Regions from separate parts of the Peribacillus sp. FW305-BF15 genome, predicted to be linked through region 1. Evidence: riboswitches for the same ligand, from Rfam matches in the RefSeq annotation. Region 1 holds a riboswitch; each other region holds the start of a gene.

What was found. Region 1 has a riboswitch for cobalamin ahead of AC3WLU_RS16390 (YolD-like family protein). Riboswitches for the same ligand answer to the same signal wherever they lie in the genome.
Region 2: another riboswitch for cobalamin. It lies ahead of AC3WLU_RS04365 (ABC transporter substrate-binding protein); the one in region 1 lies ahead of AC3WLU_RS16390 (YolD-like family protein).
Region 3: another riboswitch for cobalamin. It lies ahead of AC3WLU_RS08260 (ribonucleoside-diphosphate reductase subunit alpha); the one in region 1 lies ahead of AC3WLU_RS16390 (YolD-like family protein).

The regions. Positions count from the first base shown of each region.
Region 1 covers NZ_JBYSYV010000014.1:124,668-128,949, reverse strand. Annotated here, with positions in the region: gene AC3WLU_RS16400 (hypothetical protein) at 149-490, shown strand; gene AC3WLU_RS16395 (tape measure protein) at 480-2,066, shown strand; cobalamin riboswitch at 2,211-2,396, shown strand; gene AC3WLU_RS16390 (YolD-like family protein) at 2,638-2,976, shown strand; gene AC3WLU_RS16385 (hypothetical protein) at 3,051-3,245, shown strand; gene AC3WLU_RS16380 (phBC6A51 family helix-turn-helix protein) at 3,289-3,618, shown strand.
Region 2 covers NZ_JBYSYV010000003.1:210,680-214,961, reverse strand. Annotated here, with positions in the region: gene AC3WLU_RS04385 (DNA topoisomerase III) at 1-321, shown strand, start outside; gene AC3WLU_RS04380 (hypothetical protein) at 376-540, opposite strand; tRNA gene AC3WLU_RS04375 (tRNA-Arg) at 1,029-1,102, opposite strand; gene AC3WLU_RS04370 (polysaccharide deacetylase family protein) at 1,333-2,181, shown strand; cobalamin riboswitch at 2,268-2,442, shown strand; gene AC3WLU_RS04365 (ABC transporter substrate-binding protein) at 2,621-3,586, shown strand; gene AC3WLU_RS04360 (FecCD family ABC transporter permease) at 3,549-4,282, shown strand, end outside.
Region 3 covers NZ_JBYSYV010000006.1:150,520-154,801, forward strand. Annotated here, with positions in the region: gene AC3WLU_RS08255 (ribonucleotide-diphosphate reductase subunit beta) at 1-50, opposite strand, end outside; gene AC3WLU_RS08260 (ribonucleoside-diphosphate reductase subunit alpha) at 96-2,393, opposite strand; cobalamin riboswitch at 2,532-2,712, opposite strand; gene AC3WLU_RS08265 (manganese-dependent inorganic pyrophosphatase) at 3,005-3,934, shown strand; gene AC3WLU_RS08270 (hypothetical protein) at 4,034-4,180, opposite strand; gene AC3WLU_RS08275 (SulP family inorganic anion transporter) at 4,266-4,282, opposite strand, start outside.

The sequences.
Region 1 (4,282 bases):
GCTCATCGCTGGACACGAATCAAATACGGCGCCGACCTTAACGTAAGTATAGTACGTACGATTCGAGAAATAAAGGTATTAGACGTGATGAACGGACGATTGGCAACGTCCGGAGAGCGTATGCCGCAAATTAAAAAGGGGTGACGAAATGGAGTATCAAGCATTATCACACGCAAGACTGAAACGTTTAATCAGTTTTACGATTCTAGCGCAGAAAATCACGGAGCCAGGACGAACAAAGATATCGAATAAGCTGATAAGCGAGTTAAAAGATTCTCGGCTTGCTTTAATGTCTGCAAAAGACGACGAGCTGGTCGGTAAAATCGCAGCCAACAAACTACTTATTCTAGACGAGCTTATTCCGTATTGTAATGCAGTAAACGAAGGAAACACGCAAGCCGCGCGACTACACTTCGAAAAGGCTCAAAGCATCCACGAGGAAGGAGATCGTTATATGGACGGATTGGAGGTGAACGATAATGGCATTTAATTTAAAAGCAGTCCTTTCCCTTGATGGCAATAAATTCGTCTCAGGAATGGACCGTGCGGAAAAAGCAACGAAGAGAACCCAAAAAGCAATGGATTCGATGGAACGGACAACGAACCGGACGGGGCGAACCTTTAACAGCATAGGCGGAAGTGTAGGATCAATGACTCGAGGACTTGGCGGATTGACTGCCGGACTGGCGGGCGTTGCTGCCGGATTCGCTGCCGTCGAAGGAGCAAAGAAAGTATTCGAAAGTACGGTACTCGAAGCTGCAAAATTTGAGCAGTCGAATATAACCATCGGCGCCATGTTCGACAGCAAAAAGCTATCGAAGCAGTATACGGATATGGTCGATAAATTCGCGGCAAACTCTCCGGTTATGAATTCGCAGGATATGTACGGGAATTCTAAGTCGTTTATTCAAACTTCGAAAAATATCGGGCAACTCGAAAAAATGTGGGATCTCACACAGCGTATGTCCGCAGTCGATCCTATGCAAGGCGTTGAAGGATCAGTTTTCGCTTTGCGTGAGTTATTTTCTGGCGATTCACAGTCGATGGTTGAGCGATTTGAAATGCCGCGGAAAATTATGAACGAGATTAAGAAATTACCATTAGAGCAGCAGCTATCTGCGTTAGATAAGTACTTCAACCGTATAGGAATGACTACAAAGCTTATCGATGACATGGGCGGAACAACGCTCGGATTATGGGCCCAAGTGCAGGAGAAATTCCAACTAGTGCTGCGTGATATGGGTGAGCCAGCGTTGAAAACAGTATCCAATTTCTTAAACAATGCGCTCGATCGGTTGGGTGGAGAGGATATAAAACGCTTTTCGAATATCGGAGCTAAGTGGATTGATAACATCCTAACCGGCCTGACGAACAGCGCAATTAGGGTGTACGACTGGTTTTCCGCGTTGACAGCGTCTGACGAGTTCAAATCGAAAACAAGCCTTTCTGCAAAGGTAAGCTTTATCATTAAAGACGTGTTCGAAGCATTTAGGGATTGGATGGACGGGACCGGTCGAAAACAGTTGGAGAAATCCACGAAATTCCTTATGGAAGTAGCTGCAGCCGGATTAAGCGATGCGCAAGGGCCCATTGTCGACGTAGCTACGGATATCGGCATTGCGATCGGAAAGGCGCTCGGTTCAGCCGCCGGTAAGGAGATCAAGTCCTCTGTTGACGGATGGCTTAGTAATATAAAAATTCCGGGAATGGCCGGTGTACAGATTGGCGGAACAATCGGAAGAAAAATCGCAGAGGCCTTCGGAGATAGTAATCCAGGCACATCGTCGTCGAAAAAGAAGAATACCTACCGCCCAATCGCAGGACAACGGGCGCATAATGGGGGACTTGACTACGTACCTTACGACAGTTATCCGGCATTGCTTCACAAAGGCGAAACAGTACTGCCACGTGAGGAAGCAAATAACCGTAGAAACAGACGCGGTGGCCAACCAATCAACCTAACCGTTAATTATTCGGGTGGCGGTCGAATGGATGAGCAAGAGATGAATCGTTTTTCTGAATTCCTAGTACGGAACATCACAAAAGCAGCCGAAGCAGGCGCTTAATAACGTAGGGGCTCCTTCGGGGGCTTCGTTTTTTTATTGAAAACATTGAAATAAAAGGTTAAATATGGTATGATTTTCATGAAAATGAGTTGTGGATAAATTTTAAAAGGTCGAAATAGTAGCGTTTTATAAGTTTATCTGACTCATAATTATATAAGTAAAAGTGCCAGTGATGGCTGAAAAGGGGAAATCCGGTTAAATCCCGGAGCTGTTAACGCAACTGTAAGTGTGACGAAATGAGTGACGGGCTGTGTTCATCGATACAGTTTAGTGACCTCAAAGTAGGATAATCACGAGTCAGGCCAGACCTGCTTAAAACTTTGATTTTTAAAGTGGAGAGAGGTGAGCGTGTATAGCTATGGATTTTTTATTAGATTTCTTTAATCAGCCTATAATTCAATCGGTACTTGCAATATCAATCGCTAATTTAATTTGGGATTATAAAATTTCTATTAAAATTGAAAAAAGATAAATTATGCCTCGACTTCGGTCGGGGTTTTTATTTTATTTTAAATACAGAACGTTTGTTCGTGTTATAATATCGTTATCCATAACGAAGGGAATGACGGAAATGACAATACGTGACCGCGGAAAACTAAAGTGGGCACCGGCCGCCTTTCTACCGGAATATACGAAGATGCTGCGTGACTTGGACACGGATTATCACCGACAACAAAAGCCGATTATTGACGAGTTTCAATTCGAAGAGTTTGATCAGCGTATATGCTACGCAATGGAATTTAATTTTGCCGTGAAGATTACGAAGTGGGTGGACGGCTTTAATTACGAAATAGTTGGACGCGTACATTACGTTGATCCTATAAAAAGGGAGGTACGGCTTAAAACGGAAACTGACGAAGTGGAACGCGTAAAGATGACGGAGATAATTGCGTTGGAGGTTCACGAATAGAAAAACGGACATAGTGGTTTATATCTTCCCTCCTAGAGAAACGCTGTAAGAAACGGTGTTTAGGAGGAATTAACGTGGAAGAAGAAAAGAAGAAGCCCTTTGAGTATACGATGAAGAGCGGTAATACTACCATAATCATTCATTCGGATTTACTTAAGTTAACAAAAGAAGAACAAGCGCAATGGTGGGAGGATGAAATAAGGAAGGGTAATAAAAAGGTGCTGGCGATAATTGAGGCGATGAGAAATGGTTATAGAAAATACGATTAGGCTGCCCTATTAGGCGGCTTTTATATATTCGAGGAGGAAACGCATGAGGAAACGTAGCAAGCAACCTTCGCAGGTTCCGCCGTTAGATAGGCGTCATTACATGGCGATAGAATTAATGTCGAAGCCGTATTTCGATAAGAAGAAAAATCGTAGACGCTGGCTATCACGTCAAGAAATTGCGGACATAGTCGGAGTATCACGAATGCAATTATATCGCTGGGAACAACGGAAGGACTTCGAGAAGGAGCGCGCCAAGTATTCGAGGCAATGGCTCAATGCGAAATCACCTCGAAATAGTACATTAGTAAAGCAGGCGCTGAAGGGCGACCTTACGTCTATAATCCGCATAATGCAGGCGCACAATCTCTTATGATGGGGTACGGAATCACAACGGTGTCCAATAATCGGAAATTAGCTAAATTCGACTGAATGTGGTTATAAATGCCGTTATATCAACGTTTATCGACGGATATACTTACGCGAAGGGTAGTTACAAAACACCACTTTTGCGTACATTTTTACTGCACGGTGCTCCTGGCGGACGTCGGCCTAAAACGTTTTGAGAACGGTAATATATCGTAAGGCTGCACGGGTTACCTACCGGAGATAACGCGGTAAAACTCAGGGGGTTATCGTATGCAATACGGGCGGATCATCTTGCGGAGAGCATACGGTATAAACTGCGGTATACCAACGATGTATGGATAATGTATAATCCGATAATAATTGCGTTTACACTAACGTAGTAATGGCGCGGTTTGTGATAGGGGAGAACTACCACTAATCTCTATTATGTAAACTAAAGCTAAAGATTTCTGTATTCGAAATACAACGCAATGTATAAAACGAGCGTGCAATTGCCGTGCCAACGCGGATAGATATACGGAATTACCCCGAACACCCGTTCGTATATCTCTGCATCTGCTGTACTAACAATCCGCGAAGTAAAAATTCACTTTGGGGGGTCCCGTTAGCTGTAAAAAATTTCGCAGCAAAAATTTATTCTCAGGGGGTCAATTTACGCAATTCTAACGCAA
Region 2 (4,282 bases), on a different contig from region 1:
GTGAATAGTAAAAAGGGAAAAATGCTTGTCTGTCAAGATCGTGATTGCGGCCACAAAAAAAGTGTTTCACGTGTAACAAATGCCAGATGCCCGCAATGTCATAAAAAGATGGAAATGCGCGGTCAAGGAGAAGCACAGACATTCACCTGTAAATGCGGTTTTCACGAAAAACTATCTTCTTACAATAAACGAAGAGGTCAAAATAAAAATCAAAAAGTATCCAAAAATGAAGTATCCAATTATATGAAAAAGCAAAATAAAGAAGAGCCGATCAATACTGCATTGGCAGATGCCTTGGCGAAACTGAAATTCGATAAATAAATGAAAAAGGATGGAGCAATCGCTCCATCCTTTTTCGGTATATTCCTGCTTCGACTAAATTTCATTCAGTACGGTGCCATGTAATTCATATTCAAGTGTTTTGTCAGTGTGTGTGTGTTTATCCGAATCTATTCGTATGAGCGTACTGAATGGCTTCTGATCACCCGGACTGAAAATTGCTTCATCATTCTCTGGATTCCATAGGCTGTAAATACTCATGATCGTATCTTCCTCCTTTGGATGAGAAGACTAGTAATTCCCATGCTTGATTATCTTCCAACTCTTCAATTGACTCTAACGCTGATCACCGGGACTAAACACCGCTGCGTCATTCTCTTTGTTCCATTGGCTTCTGATTGTACTCATCATGCACTATCATCTCCTTTGGTGAGAATGTCTTACAGTATTTGTATACCCGGATGGGACAGGTTAAAACATATATTTTAAAAAAAACATGATTATATCCAGAAATCAGTATTTGTATATATCGACGTCATAAATAAGACTTTTTTTACTTTCAAACAGTTGTATGGTTGTTCGCCAATATTTCCAACCTTTATGCATAGTTTTGCAATCAGATTTTATTTCTATAAGACTTGATGAAATAATTCAGCTTTGGGACCTGCGTTTCCCATCAAAAAATCAACAGAAAAAAAACCTGCTACAACACGGAGAAACCGCATTATAACAGGGCTTATAAACTTTAGCGTCCCAGATAGGAATCGAACCTACGACCTACAGCTTAGGAGGCTGTCGCTCTATCCTGCTGAGCTACTGGGACATATATTAAAGTCGACGACTTATTTATTATATTTCTTATAGGCAAACTTTTCAAGCTAATAGCACATACTTATGAAAAAAAATCCTCATGAATGTTTAGTGTGTCGCTAAGTTTTCGTTTTTCCTCTTTTTTTCATTAAATGGAATACTTTATTGATCAGCGGTTTTCTGGTACTATTATACTATAAAAAATTCAGGAGAATGATAGTGAAAAAATATAGAGTGTTAAGGATGGCGGCATTGCTGGGGGTTTTGATTTTACCTGGATGCTCACAAGGGATTTTAGAGGGGATAGGCACAAAGACGGCTGCACCGATTGCGGAAGATGACATTGAAGTGGCCGAAGCGGCTGAGAATGGGACCGGGCAGGATTCGGAGGGGCAAATCGATACGGGAGGCTGGTTAAAGGCCGAGTCCCCGGTCCAGCTTCCGATATTGATGTATCACAGTATTTCTGAAGGGAATGGCCTTCGGGTTCCAAGGGAGGAATTCCGATCACAGATGGCTTGGCTTCGGGAGAATGGTTACTATACATTATCCCCTGAAGAAGCATTCCTCGTTTTAACCGAGAATCGGATGCCAAGTGAGAAGTGCGTCTGGATTACTTTTGATGATGGCTATACAGATAACTACACGGAGGCCTTCCCGATATTAAAAGAACATGATATGAAAGCAACTGTCTTCATGATCGGGAAGTCCATTGATAAAGGTCATCACCTGACTGAAAATCAAATGTTGGAGATGAGCAGGGATGGGATTTCAATTGAAAGCCATACCATCAGCCATTTGGAGCTGAACCGCATGACGGCAGAGCAGCAAGAAGCGGAAATGGTTCAGTCGAAGGTGCTGTTCGACCATATCCTCGACCAGGACACGACAGTGCTTTCCTATCCGGTTGGTCGGTATAACGAAGAGAGTCTCAGGCTGTCAGAAGAAGCTGGATACAAGATGGCAGTCACTACCGAACCTGGGGGAGCTTCAAGCGACCAAGGGATGCATGCTCTGCATCGAGTTCGGATTTCACCAGGGTTATCGATCAATGGGTTTGCGTCGCTGATTGAAAATGCTTCAAAGCATTGAAGGGTGAAGGGGCATTTCGCACTTGTTCAGAAAAATCATATAATAATCGATTCTTACATGGTGTATAATGAAGGCAGTGAAAATTATATACATATGAACGATTTGGTGTCTTAATGACTTAAAAGGGAAGTTGGTGAAATGCCAACGCGGTCCCGCCACTGTATATGGGAGCTGACGGCTGTGTACCACTGTATGAGATATGGGAAGGTGCCGTTGACGATGACCATGAGCCAGGAGACCTGCCAGAATTCGTACACCTGTAACCTACGCGGATGGGAAGGTGTGTGGCAGACCCTAAGAAAGAGTCCGTATTGATATTGTTGCCATGCAAGCATCTTCCGTTTAACGGGAGATGCTTTTGTTTTGGGGGGTATCTTCCAGTATTGGTTTTCTCTGTTAGGTATGAAGAAATTAAATAAAAAGATTGTGGGGAATGAAAATGAAGAAGATTTTTGGTCTGATACTGTTAATGTTGCTTACTGCAGGCATGATGGTAGGCTGCGGTGGTGCTGCTGATGAAGGAAAAGAAAAAGAGCAAACGAACCATGCTCAACACGAGGCTTTCCCGATTACGATTAAAGATGCAAGTGGGGAAAAAGTTACGATAGAAAAAGAACCGAAGAAAATCGTTTCGTTGATACCAAGTAATACGGAAGTGGTCTTTGCACTTGGTTTGGGTAAAAAGGTCGTTGGTGTTTCCGACAATGATAATTACCCGGAAGAGACGAAAGAAATTGAAAAAGTTGGCGGAATGGAAATGAACACGGAGCTGATTGTCTCCATGAAGCCTGACCTTGTTCTTGCGCATGCATCAAGTGCCCATAATTCAAATGAGGGTTTACAGCAGCTTAAGGATGCTGGAATAGATGTGCTCGTAGTCAATGATGCACAAAGCTTTGACCAAGTCTATGAATCTATTGAAATGATTGGAAAGGCAACGGGAGAACATGATAAGGCAAACGAAATCGTTGCGGATATGAAAACGAAGCTCAAGGATATCCAGGAAAAAGCCAAATCCGTAAAGAAAGAGGATAGGAAGACCGTTTTAGTGGAAGTTTCGCCTTCACCGGAAATATACACACCTGGAAAAAATACTTTCATGAATGAGATGCTTCAGATTATTTCAGCGGATAATGCGGCTGCTGAATTGGACGGTTGGGCAAAAATTGATGAAGAGTCGATGATTGCTGCAAATCCTGATGTCATCATTACAACGTATGGTTATTATACGAAAGATGCAGTAAGTGGAGTGAAGGCCCGAAAAGGATGGCAAGACGTAAATGCTGTTAAGAATGGCCAAGTCTTTGATGTCCATTCTGACTTGGTGACCCGTTCCGGTCCACGCTTAATAGAAGGAGTAGAGGAACTTGCCAAAGCAGTCTATCCGAACCAGTTTGACAACTAAATGGGCGTTTGCCTATTTGATTGCGTTGTTGATTTTGTTATTCGCAATGACGATAGGCATTTCCTTTGGTTCGGTGCCAGTTCCGATTCCCGTACTTATACAAATAATCGGCAAGGAGATTTTCCACTTGCCGATTTCTGCCGATCCGGATGTGATGCTTACGAATATCGTGATGAACATCCGCTTGCCGCGGGTGCTGCTCGCTGGTTTGGTTGGGGCATCACTTGCGATCGCGGGTGCGGCTTTTCAAGGACTGCTCCGGAACCCGCTCGCTGATCCTTACACATTAGGTATTTCATCAGGAGCATCGGTCGGCGCCGTATTGACGATATTTTTGAATATATCACTGCCATTCATCGGTTTATATACTCTTCCGGCATTGAGCATCTTATGTTCAGTGCTCACGATGCTCTGCGTACTGACTTTTGCAAAAAAAATGGACCGGTCGATGAAAGTAGAAACGATCATCTTAACGGGAATCATTTTCAGCTCGTTTTTAAGTGCCTTCATTTCATTGATGATTGCGCTGACGGGTGATGAATTAAGACAAATCATCGGCTGGCTGATGGGAAGCGTCTCAATGCGCGGCTGGAATTATATCGTAATCATTTTGCCGTTTTTTATCATTGGCTCGTTGACCTTAATCATGAATACAAAAGAATTGAATGCGATGACTTTCGGGGAAGACCGGGCAAA
Region 3 (4,282 bases), on a different contig from region 1:
GTTGGATGCGTCGGTTCGAGCATCCGAATTTTTTTTATATGATTGGTCATTCGTGAAAACTCCTTTAAGAATAGATTACTGGGTCATGATTGACGTTAACTTGAACAGCTTTCGCAGGCATTGTCATATTCGGAAGACGTCGAACGAACATAATACGTTGATTTCAACCCGCTTTCCCATGCCGTTAAATGGATATCCAAAAGGACCTTCGCTTTGATTGTATTGTGTACATACAGATTAAAGCTGATTGCTTGGTCAATATGGCGTTGGCGGGCTGCATTCTGCCTGATGCTTTCCAGTTGATCCAAATTGAATCGCGTCTTTTTATAATATTCATACGTATTTGGCGTCAAGCCTGGTGCGGTCACCTTGAATTTGAAGTTTTTCTTTTCTTCGTAAAATTCAATTTCATACAAAGGATCGATTCCATCCGTGGAATTACCGATTTTGGCTGTCGATGAATTGGGGGCAATCGCCATTAAATAGCCATTACGGGTTCCGTGCTCCTGCACGTCTGCTTTTAAATCCAGCCATTTTTGATCTGTATAGTCACGCAGTTCGAAATAGTCCCCTGTATGCCAATCAGAACCTTCAAAGTATGGGTAAGATCCTTTTTCCTTGGCCAGTTCGTTGGATGCCTTGATAGTTAAGTAAGCGATCTTTTCGTATAAAGCATCTGCATAGCGAACAGCCTCATCGGATTCCCAATAAATATTCTGTGTGGCAAGTAAATGATGCCATCCAAACGTTCCTAAACCAATTGCCCGGTACCGTTTGTTCGAGATGGATGCTTGTTTGACAGGAAGATTATTCACATCAATGACATTGTCCAGCATACGGATCTGAATGGGAATCAATCTTTCCAGAACATCGCTGCCCACCGCTCGGGGCAAGTTAATGGATGAAAGGTTGCAGACAACGAAATCGCCGCTTTTACGAACCACAACAACGTCTCCATCTTCTGTTTCATATTCATCCGTGATCGTCGAAGGGCTTAGGTTTTGGGCAATCTCCGTGCAAAGGTTAGAACAATAAATCATACCTTTATGTTTATTCGGATTCTTCCGATTCACTTCATCGCGGTAGAACATATACGGTACGCCTTCTTCTAATTGAGAAATCATGATGCTTTTCATGATGTCCATCGCATTGATTTTTTCAAAGCTATAGTTTGGAAGCGTGCCATTTTCTGCGGCCTCGACAGCAAGTGCATAATGATTCCTGAAGCTTCCTTCGCCTTTCTTTTCGTCATAAAGATCTTCAAGTGAAAATCCAAGGGTTTGCTTAACGGTATGCGGATCGAAAAGATACCATTCTTTTCTGTCGCGTACAGCCTCCATGAATAAATCCGGTATGCATACACCTGTAAAAATATCATGTGCTTTTAATCGGTCATCCCCGTTTTGAGTCTTCAAATCGAGGAAGCTCATGATATCTTTATGCCAGGCATCCAAGTAAATCGCGATGGCGCCTTTACGTTGCCCCAATTGATCGACACTTACAGCTGTCTGGTTGAATAGTCGAATCCAGGGCGTTGTGCCGGAACTGTTTCCAGAGAAACCGCGGATATCTGAACCAAGCGAGCGAACCTTACCGACGTAAAGACCAACACCGCCGCCGAATTTAGATACTTTTGCCGCATCGTAGTTTGATAGGTAAATTCCGTCGATGGAATCTTCAATTGCGTCGATAAAGCAGGAGCTTAACTGTCCATGTGTTTTACCTGCATTGGAGAGTGTAGGAGTCGCAACGGTCATATAAAGGTTGGACATGGCCCAGTATGCTTCTTTTATCAGTTGCAGGCGGTGCTCCGTTTTTTCCATTCGCATGATTTCCATCGCGATGATCATGAAACGTTCTTGCGGCAGTTCGAAGACCTTGTCCTTTTTTGGGCGGGCCAGATAACGGTCATTCAATAAGTAGATGCCTATGTAAGAGAATAATTTATCTTTTTCCGGGTCGATCACCGATCCCAATTCCTCAATTTCCGCTTTTGTATATGAAGATAGCAGTTCTGGTTTATAAATGGGATAACGCTGACCTTCCGATAGCTGGGAGAGTTCTGTGATCAGCTCATAGAATGGGCCATAACTCTTGCCTTCATAACCTCGATTGGCTTGTGCATCCCTATACATTGTATTCAACAGTTCTGCTGCAGCAACGAAAGTCCAATCCGGGGCATCGATATCCACGCCTTCAAGAGCGAGCTGAATCAGTTTTTTTGAAGCCTGTTCTTCGGTTGAGTCACTTTTGCGATCAAGCCATTTTGTAAAACGCTTTTTGAACTTTTCCATATCGAGACGGCCTTCGAATTCCTTCGATAACATCTCAAGCTGGATGGATTTCGCTTCTGTGTCATTTTCACTTATGGTAGAGTTATATGTTTGAGTCATTAATAATCCTCCTTGTTAACTTCCGCTAAAATAAAAAAACCGCCCAAAGAATTGAGCGGATCAAACGATAGAATAAAAGAGGCATGAAAAAATAGCCGTTATACTATCGTTTCATCATCTCAATCCCCGAAGAATAAGAAACGTGAAAAATTCAAGGCAGGTCTCCTGACTCATGATCATCCTACTTTGAGTCCTTCCCGTATAGAGATCTATACAGTGGTTTTCTCATTTCGTCACATTTACAGTTGCGGGGACAGTTCCGGGTTTACACCGGATTCCCTTTTCAGCCATCACTGGCACCTTGGATTATAAAAATTCTATATATAGTTATTGGAATTGTTTATGTAATCAATATCTAGTATTTCTGCTTATATTATCGTAAGCCATATACGATGATAATTCAACTAATATATTTGAAAAAAACCAACCCTTATCTATTGACAAAGTGATGGAAGAGGGTGGGGGAATGAAAGATTTTATGGGGGAATGGATAAATCAAGCGCTGATTTTACGGGATTTTGTGTTAAAATAAAGTGTCTAGTAAAGGTGGCTCTCCGTTATTGCACTGAGGGGATTCGCGGAAAAATATTTATGAAAAAGGGGATAAAATCTTGGAAAAAGTATTAGTTTTTGGACATAAAAACCCGGATACAGACACAATCTGTTCAGCAATCGCTTATGCAGATCTTAAAAAACAGCTAGGTATCAACGCTGAACCAGTTCGTCTGGGTGAAGTGAATGGTGAAACTCAATATGCATTGGACCAATTCAAATTCGATGCTCCCCGTCTTGTGGAAAAAGTTGCAGGGGAAGCTGATGGCGTAATCCTGGTCGATCATAACGAACGCCAGCAAAGTGCTGAAGATATTGACCAAGTCCGTGTGTTGGAAGTTATCGACCATCACCGTATCGCTAACTTTGAAACAAGCGATCCATTATATTACCGTGCAGAACCAGTTGGCTGTACGGCAACCATCTTAAATAAAATTTATAAAGAAAACGGCATTGAAGTCCCTAAAGCAATCGCAGGTCTTATGCTGTCTGCCATCATTTCCGATTCTTTATTGTTCAAATCGCCGACTTGCACGGAGCAGGACGTTGCAGCAGCAATGGAACTCGCTGCCATTGCAGGAGTCGACGCTGAAAAATATGGCTTGGAAATGTTGAAAGCGGGAGCTGACTTAAGCGACAAAACGATTGCCCAGCTCATCACTCTTGATGCCAAGGAATTCTCCATGGGAATGGCTAAAGTGGAAATAGCACAGGTCAATGCCGTTGATCCGAACGAAGTCCTTGCTAAGCAAGCAGAATTGGAAGCAGCGATTGAAGCGGTCATCGAAGTGAAGGAATTGGACTTGTTCCTATTCGTCGTAACGGATATCCTGACTAATGATTCCGTTGCCTTGGCCCTTGGTAAAGCGGCATATGCGGTTGAAAAGGCATATGACGTTTCATTAAACAATAACATCGCCGTCTTGGAAGGCGTTGTATCGCGTAAAAAACAAATCGTGCCGGTCTTAACCGACGTATTCAGCAAATAATACAGGAAAAGGGTTGCTCATTAAAAACTTGGGCAGCCTTTTTCTGTACATTCGAAAAAAGACTCAACCATCCCATTAAGGGTGTTTGAGTCTTTTTTCTTAATTTAAAGATTCCTTTTCTTTTTCATAGGCGATGACAATCAATTCTTTATTGGCTTCCTCGCCAAGTTTGCTTTCAAAGCTTTTCAGTTCATTCAATAAATCCGGTGACAGATTTGCTGCCGTATAATCCTGCTCGGGTGTCATGCTTTTCGCTCCTTTCAAAAGGAAATGATTCATGTTATCTATTTTGTCGGTTTGAAAAGTTTCTATTCAGCAGAATTTTACTTCTTTAAGATATTTTACTTT